Linked DNA regions of Roseobacter denitrificans OCh 114. The main gene of each other region encodes a partner of the protein of the gene in region 2 in a complex. Links are inferred from orthologs where the notes say so. Each region holds a gene or a part of one and is shown on either strand. Other genes may lie near its edges.

Region 1 (9,303 bases), 490 kb from region 2 along the record:
GGGCGATCGCGCACCGGGTGAAATCAAGGACATGGAAGAGCGTGTCAAATCGCGCCTGCAATGTGGGCTTGTGGTCGATCTGCACCCGACCGATTACGAATTGCGGCTTGGCATTTTGCAAAGCAAGGTGGAACAGCAACGCAAGAACTACCCCGGCCTTGATATTTCGGACGGGGTTCTGGAATTCCTTGCGCATCGGATTTCGACCAATGTGCGGGTGCTTGAGGGCGCGCTGACACGCCTGTGTGCCTTTGCGTCCCTGGTGGGGCGCGAGATCGACATGGAACTGACGCAGGATTGTCTGTCTGACGTGTTGCGCGCCTCCGAGCGCAAGATCACCGTCGAGGAAATTCAGCGCAAGGTCTCGGATCACTACAACATCCGCCTGTCGGACATGATCGGACCCAAGCGGTTGCGCTCATATGCGCGGCCCCGGCAGGTTGCCATGTATCTGAGCAAAAAGATGACGTCGCGCTCCCTGCCTGAAATCGGCCGCCGCTTTGGCGGGCGCGATCACACGACGGTCATGCATGGTGTAAAACGCATCGAAGAGCTCAAGATTCAGGACGGGCAGATCGCCGAAGACCTCGAATTGCTGCGCCGCGCGCTGGAAGAGTGACAAAAAGAGGTCTGCGCGCCCTCATCTGGCCTGCAGACCTTGACGCCCTGCCGTTATCCTACGACAAATCCACAAAACGCTTGTGAAGTCGGCCAAACAGGGTAATTTGCCTGTCCCGACTGTGGATTAGGAAGTGGCACAATGAAAATCAGCATCGAACGCGCGGCCCTGCTCAAAGCGGTGTCTCAGGCACAGTCGGTTGTGGAACGTCGCAACACCATCCCGATCCTTGCCAATGTGTTGATCGAAGCTGAAGGCAGCGATGTGACCTTTCGCGCCACCGACCTTGATATCGAAGTTGTCGACAAGGCCCCCGCGCAGGTGGAACGCGCCGGGGCGACGACTGTTTCTGCCACTACCCTGCATGAGATCGTGCGCAAACTGCCCGACGGCGCGCTTGTGACCCTGACCGCGGATAGTGCCATCGGCCGCCTGACGGTTGAGGCCGGTCGGTCAAACTTTTCGCTGGCAACCCTGCCCAAGGAAGACTTCCCGGTGATGGCGACGTCCGAGTATCAGTCGAATTTTTCTGTCAAGGCACCCGTGCTGCGACGTCTTTTCGACAAGTCGAAATTCGCGATCTCGACCGAAGAGACGCGGTATTATCTGAATGGCGTCTACATGCATGTGGCGGATGCCGACGGCGGGCACGTATTGCGCTGCGTGGCGACGGATGGGCACAGGCTTGCGCGCATTGACGCGGACCTGCCCGAGGCCGCAAACGATATGCCCGGCGTGATCGTGCCGCGCAAAACGGTTGGAGAGCTGCGCAAACTGCTCGACAATGACGAGATGACAATCGCGGTTTCCGTGTCGGAAACCAAGGTGCGCTTTGCCACGCCCGATATCACCCTGACGTCCAAGGTGATTGATGGCACCTTCCCCGATTACACGCGGGTCATTCCGCAAGGCAACACGCGCAAGCTGGAAGTGGATGCGGCGGATTTTGCCCGTGCGGTGGACCGGGTGGCAACCGTCAGCTCTGAACGCTCGCGCGCGGTCAAGCTGCAACTGGACGAAGACCGGTTGGTTCTGTCCGTCAACGCACCGGACAGCGGTGCCGCCGAAGAGGAATTGGCCGTGGCCTATGGCGATGAGCGGCTGGAAATCGGGTTCAACGCGAAATACCTGCTGGAGATCGCCAGTCAGGTGGATCGTGAAAACGCCGTCTTTCTGTTCAATTCATCGGGCGATCCGACTCTGATGCGTGAAGGCAATGACCTGTCTGCCGTGTATGTCGTCATGCCGATGCGCGTCTGATGCCTTGCTCTTGTTGCCCTTGGCCGGGATAGCCACGAACGAGCTGGGGGGCATTTCATGGCCCTGCATCTGACCGATCTCATGGTCTCGCACTTCAGGTCCCACCGCGTGGCACGTTTTGCGCTGGACCAGCGGCCCGTTGCCCTGTTCGGGCCGAACGGTGCGGGCAAGACGAACATCCTCGAAGCGGTTTCTCTTCTGTCCCCCGGCAGAGGTCTGCGTCGTGCCAGCGCGCAGGACATGACCCGGCGGCCAGAGGCTCTGGGCTGGAAGATCACGGCACAGGTAATGTCGCTGGGCCAGCATCAGGAGGTTGAGACATGGTCGCAGGAAGGGGCCGCCCGTCAGGTCAGGATCAACGGCAAGACCGCTGCACAGACCGCGCTGGGGCGCGTATCGCGGGTTCTGTGGCTGATCCCCTCCATGGACCGTTTGTGGATCGAAGGGGCGGAGGGGCGCAGGCGCTTTCTGGACCGCATGACGCTGAGTTTCGAGCCGGGCCATGCAGATGCCACGCTGGCTTATGAAAAGGCAATGCGCGAGCGCAACCGTTTGCTCAAGAATATGGTTCGGGAGCCGTCGTGGTACCAGGCGCTTGAGTTGCAAATGGCACAGGCAGGCGTGGTGGTTGACCAGAACCGGCGGATGGCCCTGCGCCAACTGGCAGCAGCGCAATCAGATGCGACCACCGCCTTTCCTGCGGCTGAACTTGAGTTGATCCACAATGATGCGCCCCTGCCCGATGGGGAAACCGCCCTGCGCGATGCTTTTGCAGACAGCCGCAGCCGGGACCTCGCGGCGGGTCGCACACTAGTCGGGCCCCATCGCGCGGATCTGATCGGCACCTATCGCGCCAAGGGCGTTGCGGCCAGGGATTGCTCGACAGGCGAACAGAAAGCCTTGCTGGTCTCTCTGATCCTCGCCAATGCCCGCGCGCTGGCACAGGACTCCGGTGCCGCACCACTGCTTTTGCTAGATGAGGTGGCGGCGCATCTGGATGCGGACAGGCGTGCCGCATTGTACGATGAAATCACGGCACTCGGCGCGCAGGCCTGGATGACGGGCACGGAAAAGAGCCTGTTTGATACGCTGGGCGACGGCGCGCAGTATTTCGAAATCACCGAAACGGACGGTGCATCAACGGTGCAGGACGGATGACAATCTCCACCGCCGACCTGTTGCTTTACGCGGGTGCATTGATCATCTTGTTTCTGACACCGGGGCCGGTCTGGCTGGCACTGATGGCGCGTGCGCTGTCGGGTGGGTTTGCGGCTGCCTGGCCACTGGCGTTCGGTGTGGCCGTGGGTGACATCCTTTGGCCCTTGGTTGCGGTGCTGGGGATATCGTGGATCGTCTCTGTGTTTGATGTCTTCATGCTCGTGCTGCGCTGGGTGGCTTGCGGCGTGTTCATCGTGATGGGCATCGCGCTGATCCGGCATGCGCGGCACTCCATCAGTGCTGACAGCCGGTTGACCAGACCCGGCGTTTCGGCAGGCTTTGCCGCGGGGGTCATTGCGATCCTCGGCAATCCCAAGGCGGTCTTGTTCTATATGGGCGTGCTGCCCGGGTTTTTTGATCTGCGCGATGTAACGGGTGTTGATGTCACCGTGATCATCGCGGCTTCCGTGTGTATTCCGCTGATCGGCAATCTGATGATAGCGGCCTGCGTCGGGCGCATCCGCAGCGTTATCACGCGGCCCCAGACGCTGGCACGGATCAATGTCATCTCTGGCTGCTCGCTTATTCTGGTTGGTGTGTTGATCCCTGTATTATAACACAAAATATTGTGTCGGCGGCGTGACAACCGGAGAGAAAAACCGTATAACTCGGTCAAAATACGAAGGTATGACGACATGTCCGAAAACGATCAGACTCCCGAAGAATATGGCGCGAATTCCATCAAAGTTCTCAAGGGGTTAGAGGCTGTCCGAAAACGCCCCGGTATGTATATTGGCGATACGGATGATGGCTCCGGTCTGCACCATATGGTGTATGAGGTTGTCGACAACGGCATCGACGAGGCACTGGCGGGCCATGCGGATGCGGTGACGGTCAAAATCCACGCCGACAGTTCGGTGTCAGTGTCCGACAACGGGCGCGGCATTCCTGTGGGCATCCACGAAGAAGAGGGCGTGTCCGCCGCCGAAGTCATCATGACACAGCTGCATGCGGGTGGTAAGTTTGACAGCAATTCCTACAAGGTGTCGGGCGGTTTGCACGGCGTCGGCGTTTCGGTTGTGAACGCGCTGTCGGACTGGCTGGAACTGCGCATCTGGCGCGAGGGTAAAGAGCACGTCGCCCGCTTTGAAGGCGGGTTTACGACCAGGCACCTCGAAGTGGTCGGCGATACCGACCGCACGGGCACCGAGGTCCGCTTCATGGCCTCGACCGAGACGTTTTCCAACCTCGACTATTCGTTCGAGACGCTGGAAAAGCGCCTGCGCGAACTGGCCTTTCTGAATTCCGGTGTGCGCATCATTCTGATCGACGAGCGCCCTGCCGAAGAACTGCGGTCCGATTTGTTCTACGAGGGGGGCGTCAAGGAATTCGTCAAATACCTCGATCGTTCGAAATCCTCGGTTATGCCCGAGCCGATTTTCATCACCGGGGAAAAAGACGACATCGGCGTCGAAGTCGCCATGTGGTGGAACGACAGCTATCACGAAAACGTCCTGCCGTTTACGAACAACATTCCGCAACGCGACGGCGGCACCCATATGGCGGGCTTTCGCGGGGCGCTGACGCGCACGATCAACAATTATGCGCAGTCCTCCGGTATCGCACGCAAGGAAAAGGTCAGCTTTACCGGCGATGATGCACGCGAGGGGTTGACCTGCGTGCTGTCGGTCAAGGTGCCTGATCCGAAGTTCTCGTCGCAGACCAAGGACAAGCTGGTATCCTCCGAAGTGCGCCCCGCTGTCGAAGGGTTGGTCAACGAAAAGCTGGCCGAATGGTTCGAAGAAAATCCGGCCGAGGCCAAGATCGTCGTGGGCAAGATCATCGAAGCGGCGCACGCGCGTGAAGCGGCCCGCAAGGCACGCGACCTCACGCGTCGCAAGACGGCGATGGATGTGAATTTTCTGGCCGGAAAGCTCAAGGATTGTTCCGAAAAGGACCCTTCCAAAACCGAAGTCTTCCTTGTCGAGGGGGATTCAGCGGGCGGTTCTGCGCAGACTGGCCGCGACCGCCAGACACAGGCGATCCTGCCGCTGAAGGGTAAGATCCTGAACGTGGAACGTGCGCGCTTTGACCGGATGCTGGGCAGTCAGGAGATTGGCAACCTCGTTATGGCGCTCGGGACAGGGATCGGTCGCGACGAATTCAACATCGACAAATTGCGCTACCACAAGATCGTCATCATGACGGATGCGGACGTGGATGGCGCGCATATCCGGACGTTGTTGCTGACCTTCTTTTACCGGCAGATGCCGCAATTGATCGAACAGGGGCACCTCTATATTGCGCAGCCGCCGCTTTACAAAGTCAGCCGTGGCAAGTCCGAGGTCTACCTCAAGGATGAGGCCGCGATGGAGGAATACCTGATCCAACAGGGGATTGATGGCGCGATGCTACGTCAGGGCAACAACGAAGAAATCTCCGGTGCAGACCTCGCCCGCGTGGTTGAACTGGCCCGCCAGATGCGCCGTGTGCTTGACGCTTTCCCGACACATTACCCGCGCCACATTTTGGAACAGGCCGCGATTGCGGGTGCCTTTACACCCGGTGCCGTGGATGCAGACCTGCAGGGCGTGGCGGACAAGGTCGCGGCACGGCTGAACCTCATTGCGCTTGAATACGAACGGGGCTGGCAAGGGCGCATCACGCAGGATCACGGCATCCGTCTGGCGCGTATCCTGCGCGGAGTTGAAGAAGTGCGCACACTGGACGGGCGCATCCTGCGCGGCGGTGAAGCCAGCCGCAGTGGTTCCTTCACAGAGCACCTGCAGGAGGTCTACAACCTGCCCGCGACATTGGTGCGCAAGGATCGGACACAATTGATCCATGGTCCGATGGACCTGTTGAATGCCATTCTGCAAGAAGGCGAAAAAGGGCTATCCCTGCAACGCTACAAGGGTTTGGGTGAAATGAACCCGGACCAGCTGTGGGAAACCACGTTGGACCCGGATGCGCGCACACTGTTGCAGGTCAAGGTCGACGATATGGCCGAGGCGGACGATCTCTTTACCAAACTCATGGGCGATGTTGTGGAGCCGCGCCGCGAGTTCATTCAGCAAAACGCACTAAGCGTTGAGAACCTCGATTTCTGACCAGCTGTAGGCTTGGTTTTCAACAGCTGCGGCCAGAGGAGAAACCATACTTCACTGTTCCCTCTGGCCGACACTGTTTGTGCCGGGTGTTCAGGTCAGGCCGACGCTGCACCCAAAGCGGAATCCATCAACGCCTTGATCTGCGATTTGCCGGTCTGGGCGACGATGCGTCCCAATTCCTGATCGCCTTTCAGCACCACAAGCGTTGAGCGGCGTGGGATGTTCATACGTTTGACCAGATCCGATTTGCCGTGGTCGTCCCAATCAACGTCGATGAAGGTGATCTTGGCCTCGTATTCCGGGTTTTCCGCTTTCAGCGCGTTGATAACCCGCTCTTGCGCCGCGCAGGTGCTGCACCAGCTGGCTTTGAAGTCCAGAAAGACGGTGTCACCAGCTTTCAGGTGCTTTTCCACCAGTCCCGGCTCATAGGCGAGCGGGGCGGCGTTGGCAGCAAAGGGCAGCGCAGCGGCCCCTGCGGTGAGCAAAAGAAAATGACGACGATCCATGTGGGTCTCCTAAGGTTGTTCTTACAGTGAAACGGAAAGGTCGATCAGCCAGGCCGGCAGAACGCCGATCATCCAGGCTTCGATCATGTGATGCAAGTTGAATAAAAGGCCCAGTCCAACGGCGACGAACGCCACGCCGAGAATGGGGCGGCTGCGCAAGGCAAGGGCGCGTAGCTGTGTATTATAGCGTCCGACTGCACCGCGTGTGCCGTAAGCAAGGCCAAGGATCAGGGTCGAGACACCGGCGGCAAAGAACACCATGATGGTGGTCGCGCGCAGCAGCCCTTCGCCCTGTGACGCGAGCGAGATCGCACCCCCCAGCGTTGGACCGATGCAGGGGCTCCACACCGCGCCGAGCAGCAATCCACCGAGGAATTGCCCGCGCAGTCCGCCGCGATCCAGCGTGTCGATGCGTGCATCAGCCTGCGACGACAGGCCCGCCGTTGCCCCAGCCATGACCGCCCCGGCCTGTGGCACCAGCAGCGCAAGACCGAATAGCACCATCAACCCAGCCCCGATCTTTGAGATCGTATCGATGTCGACCCCAAGCGCCTGTCCAAAGGCCGTGACGCCCACGCCCAAGGTCACGAACGACAGGCTCAACCCCCCGGACAGGGCGACTGGCCCAAAACGGCTGGACTGAAAAGCGCTGGCGATCACGATGGGCAAGACCGGCACAACGCAGGGGTTGATCAGGGTCAGCAAACCCGCTCCATATGCAAAGAGTAATTCCATGACGGCCACTTAAGGCGTGCAGCACCGCGCTGTCATCAAACGATCCGGTGACGCGGTTTCACATGGTCGTGGGTTTTGTGACACACACGGGTCGTCAGGCTTCGCATTGTCCGTTTGTCGCAGGGGTGAAAACCATATTGCGGGAATGCAAGGGAGAACATATACAGAACAAATGGCGAGATTATCACTGGAACAAAAGCTGGCGATTCTCAGCGACGCGGCAAAATATGACGCGTCCTGCGCGTCATCTGGCTCGACCAAACGGGATTCGCGCGGCGGCAAGAGCCTCGGGTCGAATGAAGGCAGCGGTATCTGCCATGCCTATGCGCCGGATGGGCGATGCATCAGCCTGTTGAAAATACTGATGACCAATTTCTGCATCTATGACTGCACCTATTGCATCAATCGCGCCTCATCCAATGTCGCGCGCGCGCGGTTTTCTGTGGATGAGGTGGTGAAACTGACGATCGAATTCTACCGCCGCAACTATATTGAGGGGCTGTTTCTGTCTTCGGGGATCATCCGGTCGCCCGACGCGACGATGTCGGACATGGTGCAAATCGCGCGCAAACTGCGCAAGGAAGAGAATTTTCGTGGCTACATCCACCTCAAGACGATCCCCGACGCCGCTCCTGAACTGATCGAGGAGGCCGGCCTGCTGGCGGATCGCTTGTCGATCAATGTTGAAATGCCGACCGATGCAGCCGTCAAACAACATGCGCCTGAGAAAAGCCCCGAGCAGATCCGGCGCGCCATGGCAGATGTGCGCCTACGCAAAGAGGTCGCAAAGGATCGCACGCATACGGGCCGCCGTCCCCCTCGCTTTGCGCCTGCTGGCCAGTCAACGCAGATGATTATCGGCGCGGATGATGCAACCGACAGCACCGTTTTGGGACAATCAACGCGGCTCTATTCGAGCTACAAGTTGAAACGCGTCTACTATTCCGCCTTTTCACCCATCCCGGATGCATCGGCTAAGTTGCCGCTGATCAGCCCGCCGTTGCAGCGTGAACACAGGCTGTATCAGGCGGATTGGTTGTTGCGGTTTTATGGGTTCGATCTGGAGGAGATTACCGGGCATCGCAAGGATGGCAATCTGGATCTCGATATTGACCCGAAACTGGCATGGGCGCTGGCGCACCGTGGGCTGTTTCCACTTGATGTGAATACGGCCAGTCGTGACATGCTGCTGCGCGTCCCCGGTTTCGGGACGAAAACCGTTGGCCGCATTCTTTCGACCCGCCGACACCGCACGCTGCGCTACGAAGACCTTGCGCGTATGGGGGCGTCGATGAAAAAGGCGCAGCCTTTCATCACGGCTCTCGGGTGGACGCCGCGCAACCTCACCGACAGTGACACGCTGCGCGCCCGCTTTGCGCCGCCGCCGCAACAGATGAGCCTTTTCTGACGTGCCCCACGTCAGCTTGCCGCGCATAGGCACCGCAGAGGCATGGCGTGATGCCGCACGCGGATTTCTTAGCGCTGCTGTCCCGCCCGCGCAGATCACGTGGGGCGACAGCACAACCGAACCGGGTCTTTTCGAAACGCCTGCGCCACTCGTCGCGCCGGGCAGGGTGACTGTGCCGCGGTCTTTCGTGTCGATGGCCAACACCGTTGTCTGGCATAGTGATCCATCCCGCTTTGCCCGACTCTACGCGTTTTTGTGGCGGTTGAAAGACGCACCGCACCTGATGACGGACCGGGGTGACGCGCAGCTTGCCAAACTGCGGAGCATGGAAAAAAACGTGCGTCGGTGTCAGCACAAGATGAAAGCCTTTGTTCGGTTTCGCGAAATCGGCGCGCCCGGCGATAACAGGCGGTCCTTTGCCGCATGGTTTGAGCCGACGCACCATACCATCGAACCCACCGCGCAGTTTTTCGTCCGCCGATTTGCGGATATGGACTGGCGTATCCT
Region 2 (5,912 bases):
ATTCCGACATGAAAATCCTCGCCGTGACGATCCTGACGTCGCTGGATCGCGGCGATCTGGATCATTGTCTGATCAGGGATGGGGAACTGTCCGATCTGGTGCAGATGCGCGCGGACCGCGCCTTTGAGGCCGGGGCCGATGGCGTCATCGCCTCCCCCCATGAGGCGGCACTGATCCGGGCACTGCCCTCTGCCACCGGACGGTTGATCGTAACCCCCGGTGTGCGCCCTGCGGGTGCTGATCTGGGCGATCAAAAGCGAGTCGCCACGCCCGCAAATGCGATCGCCGATGGCGCGGACCACATTGTTGTGGGTCGCCCGGTCTGGAAATCGCCAAATCCACGTGCAGCGGCGCAAGCCATCCTGAGCGAGTTGCAAAGCCCACAAGCCCACAGTCCAAATCGCTGAAAATCCACTGGAATCCAGATTTATCCACAACCTGAGGGGGAGCATCGCAGCGCCCCTGCGACGCTAAAGACTGTGGCACACAGACAACAGACAACAGGATGTAGCAGAATAACGGTGCCACGGCTTAGGTAAATTCACTCACAAGTGGTAGGGTTAACAGGAGTGATACTCCCCGACGAACCGTTTCTTCCTGAGGTTCGTTACCTCCCCCCGCTTCACGCAGCGGGGGGCTTTTCGATCTGACGGTCGAACAGTCGCTCCGCCGCCGATGCGAATGTAGCATTTTCATGGGTTCCGATCTGACCTATCCTGCCCCTCAAGCGTTCTCCACATAGCTGCGATATGCCAACACTCTGCCGCGACTGTTTTTCCCTATTCGACCACGGGCAACGTTGCCCCGCGTGCAACAGCCCGCGCCGGATCGCGCATGCCGAACTGAACGAACTGTCCATCGCCCATATGGACTGCGACGCCTTTTACGCCTCGGTGGAAAAGCGCGACAATCCTGAACTTGAAGGCAAGCCCGTGATCATCGGCGGGGGACGGCGCGGCGTTGTCTCAACCGCCTGTTATGTCGCGCGCATTCGCGGTGTGCGTTCCGCAATGCCCATGTTTCAGGCCCTGAAACTCTGCCCCGACGCGGTCATCATCAAACCCCGGATGCAGGCCTATGTGGAGGCCTCACGCGCGATCCGCGCGATGATGGAAGAACTGACACCTGCCATCGAGCCGCTGTCGCTGGACGAAGCTTTCATGGATTTGTCCGGCACCGCGCGGCTGCACGGGGCACCTCCGGCGGTCATGCTGGCCAGACTGGTCAAGCGGATGCATCAGGAACTGGGTCTGACCGGGTCAATCGGACTGTCACATAACAAGTTTCTGGCCAAGGTGGCGTCTGACCTCGACAAACCGCATGGTTTTTCGATCATCGGCAAGGCGGAAACCGCCGCCTTCCTGCGCAACAAGCCGGTGCGCATGATCTGGGGTGTGGGCGCTGCGGGGCAGGCCTCGCTTGAAAAGGCGGGGATTCGCACTTTTTCCGACCTGTTGCGCTGGGACAGGCGCGATCTGGGCGCACGGTTCGGCTCCATGGGCGACAGGCTCTGGCATCTGGCGCGGGGCGAAGATCACCGCCGCGTTTCGGCCCATGCCCCGATGAAATCCATCTCCAATGAAACAACCTTTCATGATGATACCTCTGATCCGGAGCTTCTGGACGGGCACCTGTGGCGCATGGCCGAAAAGGTCTCAGACCGGGCCAAGGCCAAACAGCTTGCAGGCCGGGTCGTCACGCTGAAACTCAAGCGCGCGGATCATTCGCTGCTGTCACGCAGGATCAGCCTGCGCGACGGGACGCAGATGGCGGATACGATCTATCGCACCGCCCGCAGCCTGTTTGATCAGGTCGGCGACGAGGGTCCCTACCGCCTGTTGGGCTGTGGTCTGTCGGACCTCATTCCCGAAGACAGTGCGGATCTGTCGGGGGACCTGCTCGACCCGCAGGCACAGCAACGAAGTGCCGCCGAACGCGCAACAGACAAGATACGGGATCGTTTTGGCGCGGATGCCATCCTGAAAGGGCGCTCGCTGCGCTGAACCTACTCGGCAGCCAGCGGCACCGGTTCCCGACCGATCTGCGCGATTTCAGAAACCGCAGCACGCAAGGCCGCGCGCACAGCTTCAAAGTTGGAATTGGGCCGAATGCGTTTCTCATCCATGTAAAGCGCGCGATCAAGCTCCACCTGCACCGCATGTTGACCGCGCTGCGGGCGCCCATATGCCTGCGCGATATAGGCCCCGGCAAAAGGCGCATTGCGCGCCACGCGAAACCCTTGTGCGACGAATGCGGCTTCGACACGCTCAACGACACTGCCTGCGGCGGCCGCGCCGAAGCGATCGCCCAACACGATATCCGGACGCGTCCCGCCGGACCGCGCGACACTTTCTACGGCTTCATGCGGCATCGAATGGCAATCAATCAACACAGCCTGTCCGTGAAACCGATGCGCATCGTCCAACAAAACCTGAAGCTTTTGGTGGTAAGGGTGCCAATACCGGTCAAGACGCTCCTGCGCATCGACCATGGCGATCTTGCCGCGATAAATTGCGCGCCCATTGGCCACGACCCGTGGAATGACGCCCAGCCCGGATGCAACCCTCGGATTGTGCCCTTGGCGGCGTACACCTTCTATCAACGCGGGGTCCAACTCATCCGGGCTGCGGTTCAGATCGACATAGGCACGCGGCGCTGCGGCCTTGATGAACCGCGCCCCAAAGGCGGGCGCGCAATCAAACAGGCGATCCACGAACGCATCTTCGGATGAGCGTATCAACTGGTCATTCAGAACGGTTTTACGCATCATGTCCTTTGGATATGCCGACCCGCTGTGGGGTGAGGCAAAAACCACGCAAGACGTGTCGCGGGCGGGCAAACAGATGTGATAGGCGGTGTGTAACATGCGTAATCCTTCGCCTCATACATAGCGCAGAAAAATTGAAAACCAAAAGCCCTTGATCCCCCGGACGACTCCTTTTATAGACGCCGCTACCGGCGCGTTTTTTCGCGCCCCATTTTTGTATGGGGCAACGGAATGCGCGGCCAAATAGTGGGTGATTAGCTCAGCGGTAGAGCACTTCGTTGACATCGAAGGGGTCACTGGTTCGATCCCAGTATCGCCCACCATGAGATACACTGGTCCGTTTCGGCGGGCTGCCCGAAACCCGGCGCCCCACCGCGCCACAACATGAGGAGAACGACCATGAAGGTTCGCAATTCGCTCCGCTCGCTCAAGAATCGGCACCGCGACTGCCGTGTTGTGCGCAGGAAGGGCCGCGTCTACGTCATCAACAAGACGCAACGCCGGTTCAAAGCCCGTCAGGGTTAAACCAAGCAAATCACGAAAAAAGGCCGCCCCACCCGGGCGGCTTTTTTTATGCGCTCAACAGGGAAATGCGCGCACCTCATAGGCGGGATCGGAAAAGTAGGGCGCGAAATCCGTTGGAATCACCGGATCATCCGTGCCGGCGGACAAGCGATCAGGTGCAAAACGGTTCGGGAATTGCACCAACTCCCCCTCCTGCGTCAACCGCGTGGCATAGCCCTCCAGATCGTCAAACGGCGGCTGTGGTCGTGCAAACTCTGCGACGCTGAACCGCTGACAAATGAACTGAGCCTTCACCATGATGGCGTCGTCACTGGCAGTGAAATCAATCACGTGCCCCAGTTTGGTCGCAAAATCCATCACGGCAAAGCGCAGCGGCCCATCCAGAACGAACAGCGTCGTTTCATCCTTGCCGAATAACTCCGCTTCGCCGCGCCACTGCGCACCGGTTGCAAATCGCACGTCATATTCCCCCGGCGGCACCAGCACCTTGAAGAATTCCCCGCCCTCGATAAAGGCCGCAAGCGCCGGGGCATGGGTTTGCGCATCCACCAGCGTCATCATGAAATCCTGACCCGGTGCTGTTTTGACCTGCAGCGGAAACACCGCGGGCAGGCCCGTCTTGTTCCACATAAGACCGGCGCGCGGTTCTTCTGCCCCGCCGGATGTCGCCAGAAGGCCCAACCACAAGGCGCTCAGGAGTGTGAATTTCAAGACCGCTTTATGCACCAGATTCCTATACCATACCTTCGGTTTTGATGCGAACCACGGCACCACAGTGCTTGCAGTGTACCGCGTCATGGTCATGTTTGGTCAATCCGCAGGACTGACAGGTATACTGTACCTTGGGCGGCTGGATGATGGCCCGCGCAAGCTGCACAAACAGGGCCACGCCCACCACCATGATCACCACAGCCAGCAGTTTGCCGCCCGTGGTGGTTGGTGTGATATCCCCATACCCGGTGGTCGTCAGCGTGGAGACGGTGAAATAAAGCGCGTTGATATAGCCCTCAAGCCCCGTCCCACGTTCGACAAACAGCGCAAAGACGACCGAGGTCGTGAAAAATACGAACACAAACAGGTTGATGGCCGCGATGACGGCCCCTTCATGTTTGACAAAGAACGGACTGACACGCCGCAGATCACGCAGCAGGTGATAGGAGTGGATGATCCGCAGGCCGCGCAGAATACGCAGAAAGGCGAGGTTTGCGTGAATGAAAGGCGCGATCAACAAAGACAGGATCACGATCACATCCGCAATTGTGTAGATTTTCAAAAGCATCTCCCTGCGGTCGCTCGCAATCCAGAGCCGCGCGGTAAAATCCGCCAGAATCAACAGGCCAAGCACAAACCCAAGGGCTTCCAACCCCACTGTCGCCTGGAGAGGCGCAATGGCGATGAACAGGATGATCGTGAACACATCGAATAGTATCAGGCCAAACCGGAACCGCCGAGAACGCTGCTGTGAGCCTGTGTAAAGCTCCGTCATGGTTTGTTTCAGGTCACGCATCATGGCGCACATCAACTCAAAACCCGGCTGGCTTGGCAAGGACAATCAGGGGGCAGAACGTATGACCTCGCGAAACCGTGCGCGCAGAACGGGCTTGCGCTCCGGGCTTCAAGACATAGGTTCACCTGCATACTCGCAAATGGAAGAGGCTCCCATGACCATCGCAACGGAATACACCCCGCCCAAAGTCTGGACGTGGGACGCAGAAAACGGTGGCAAATTCGCCAGCACCAACCGCCCCATCGCAGGCCCGACACATGACAAGGACCTGCCGGTCGGCAAACACTCTTTGCAGCTTTATTCGCTTGCCACGCCGAACGGCGTCAAGGTCACGGTGTTGCTCGAAGAGTTGCTGGCACTTGGCATTACCGACGCCGAATATGATGCATGGCTCATCAAGATCGGCGATGGCGACCAATTCGGCAGCGGTTTCGTCGAGGTGAACCCGAATTCGAAAATCCCCGCCCTGATGGACCGCTCAGGCGATACGCCGCAGCGCGTTTTCGAATCCGGTGCCATCCTTCTCTATCTGGCTGAAAAATTCGGCCACTTCATCCCGGATGATGCCGCCGGGCGCGCCGAAACGCTGTCATGGCTCTTTTGGCAAATGGGCTCCGCGCCTTATCTGGGTGGTGGTTTTGGCCACTTCTACGCCTATGCTCCCGAAAAGATGGAATACCCGATCAACCGCTTTTCGATGGAGACAAAGCGTCAACTCGACGTGCTTGACCGGCAACTCGCCGAACGTGACTTCATCGCAGGTGACACCTACACGATCGCCGATATGGCAATCTGGGCGTGGTACGGGCAACTCGTGCTCGACCGGTTCTATGATGCTGCCGAATTTCTGGACGTGACCAGCTACACGCATGTGCTGAACTGGGCTGAAAAGATCGACGCCCGCCCCGCCGTTCAGCGGGGGACGCATGGTAAACCGCATGTCGGGTGCCCCGGAAACGCAACTGCATGAACGCCATGACGCGTCAGATTTCGAGACACAGACGCAGGACAAGATCGGCGAAAAGTCCTGAGGATTGCGGACCGGGGGCGCGATGGATCACGTCGCGCCCTCGGAACAGGCCGCGCATTACAGGCCCGCGCCGCCCCCTTCGC

The links.
Region 1: the proteins of RD1_RS03295 (region 2) and dnaN are in contact, whole or in part, in a solved structure (PDB 1OK7), measured with the Escherichia coli proteins. The link is inferred for Roseobacter denitrificans OCh 114 from one-to-one orthologs.

Annotation. Positions count from the first base shown.
Region 1 is NC_008209.1:205,704-215,006, forward strand. The notes cover bases 1-2,819. They hold dnaN (DNA polymerase III subunit beta), read left to right. Parts: upstream 1-760; coding sequence 761-1,879; downstream 1,880-2,819. Other genes in these bases: dnaA (chromosomal replication initiator protein DnaA), read left to right, coding at 1-619; recF (DNA replication/repair protein RecF), read left to right, coding at 1,937-2,819. Outside these bases: more of recF, read left to right, coding at 2,820-3,037; RD1_RS00975 (LysE family translocator), read left to right, coding at 3,034-3,654; gyrB (DNA topoisomerase (ATP-hydrolyzing) subunit B), read left to right, coding at 3,733-6,147; RD1_RS00985 (thioredoxin family protein), read right to left, coding at 6,243-6,653; RD1_RS00990 (cytochrome c biogenesis CcdA family protein), read right to left, coding at 6,675-7,388; RD1_RS00995 (putative DNA modification/repair radical SAM protein), read left to right, coding at 7,561-8,796; RD1_RS01000 (UdgX family uracil-DNA binding protein), read left to right, coding at 8,798-9,303. UniProt on the Escherichia coli protein: Confers DNA tethering and processivity to DNA polymerases and other proteins. Acts as a clamp, forming a ring around DNA (a reaction catalyzed by the clamp-loading complex) which diffuses in an ATP-independent manner freely and bidirectionally along dsDNA.
Region 2 is NC_008209.1:689,764-695,675, reverse strand. Bases 1-2,876 are described here. They hold RD1_RS03295 (DNA polymerase IV), read left to right. Parts: upstream 1-749; coding sequence 750-2,003; downstream 2,004-2,876. Other genes in these bases: RD1_RS03290 (N-formylglutamate amidohydrolase), read right to left, coding at 2,006-2,866; pyrF (orotidine-5'-phosphate decarboxylase), read left to right, coding at 1-407. In the rest of the region: ykgO (type B 50S ribosomal protein L36), read left to right, coding at 3,167-3,292; RD1_RS03280 (hypothetical protein), read right to left, coding at 3,347-4,003; RD1_RS03275 (ion channel), read right to left, coding at 4,026-4,799; RD1_RS03265 (alpha/beta hydrolase), read right to left, coding at 5,887-5,912. UniProt on the Escherichia coli protein: Poorly processive, error-prone DNA polymerase involved in translesion repair and untargeted mutagenesis. Copies undamaged DNA at stalled replication forks, which arise in vivo from mismatched or misaligned primer ends.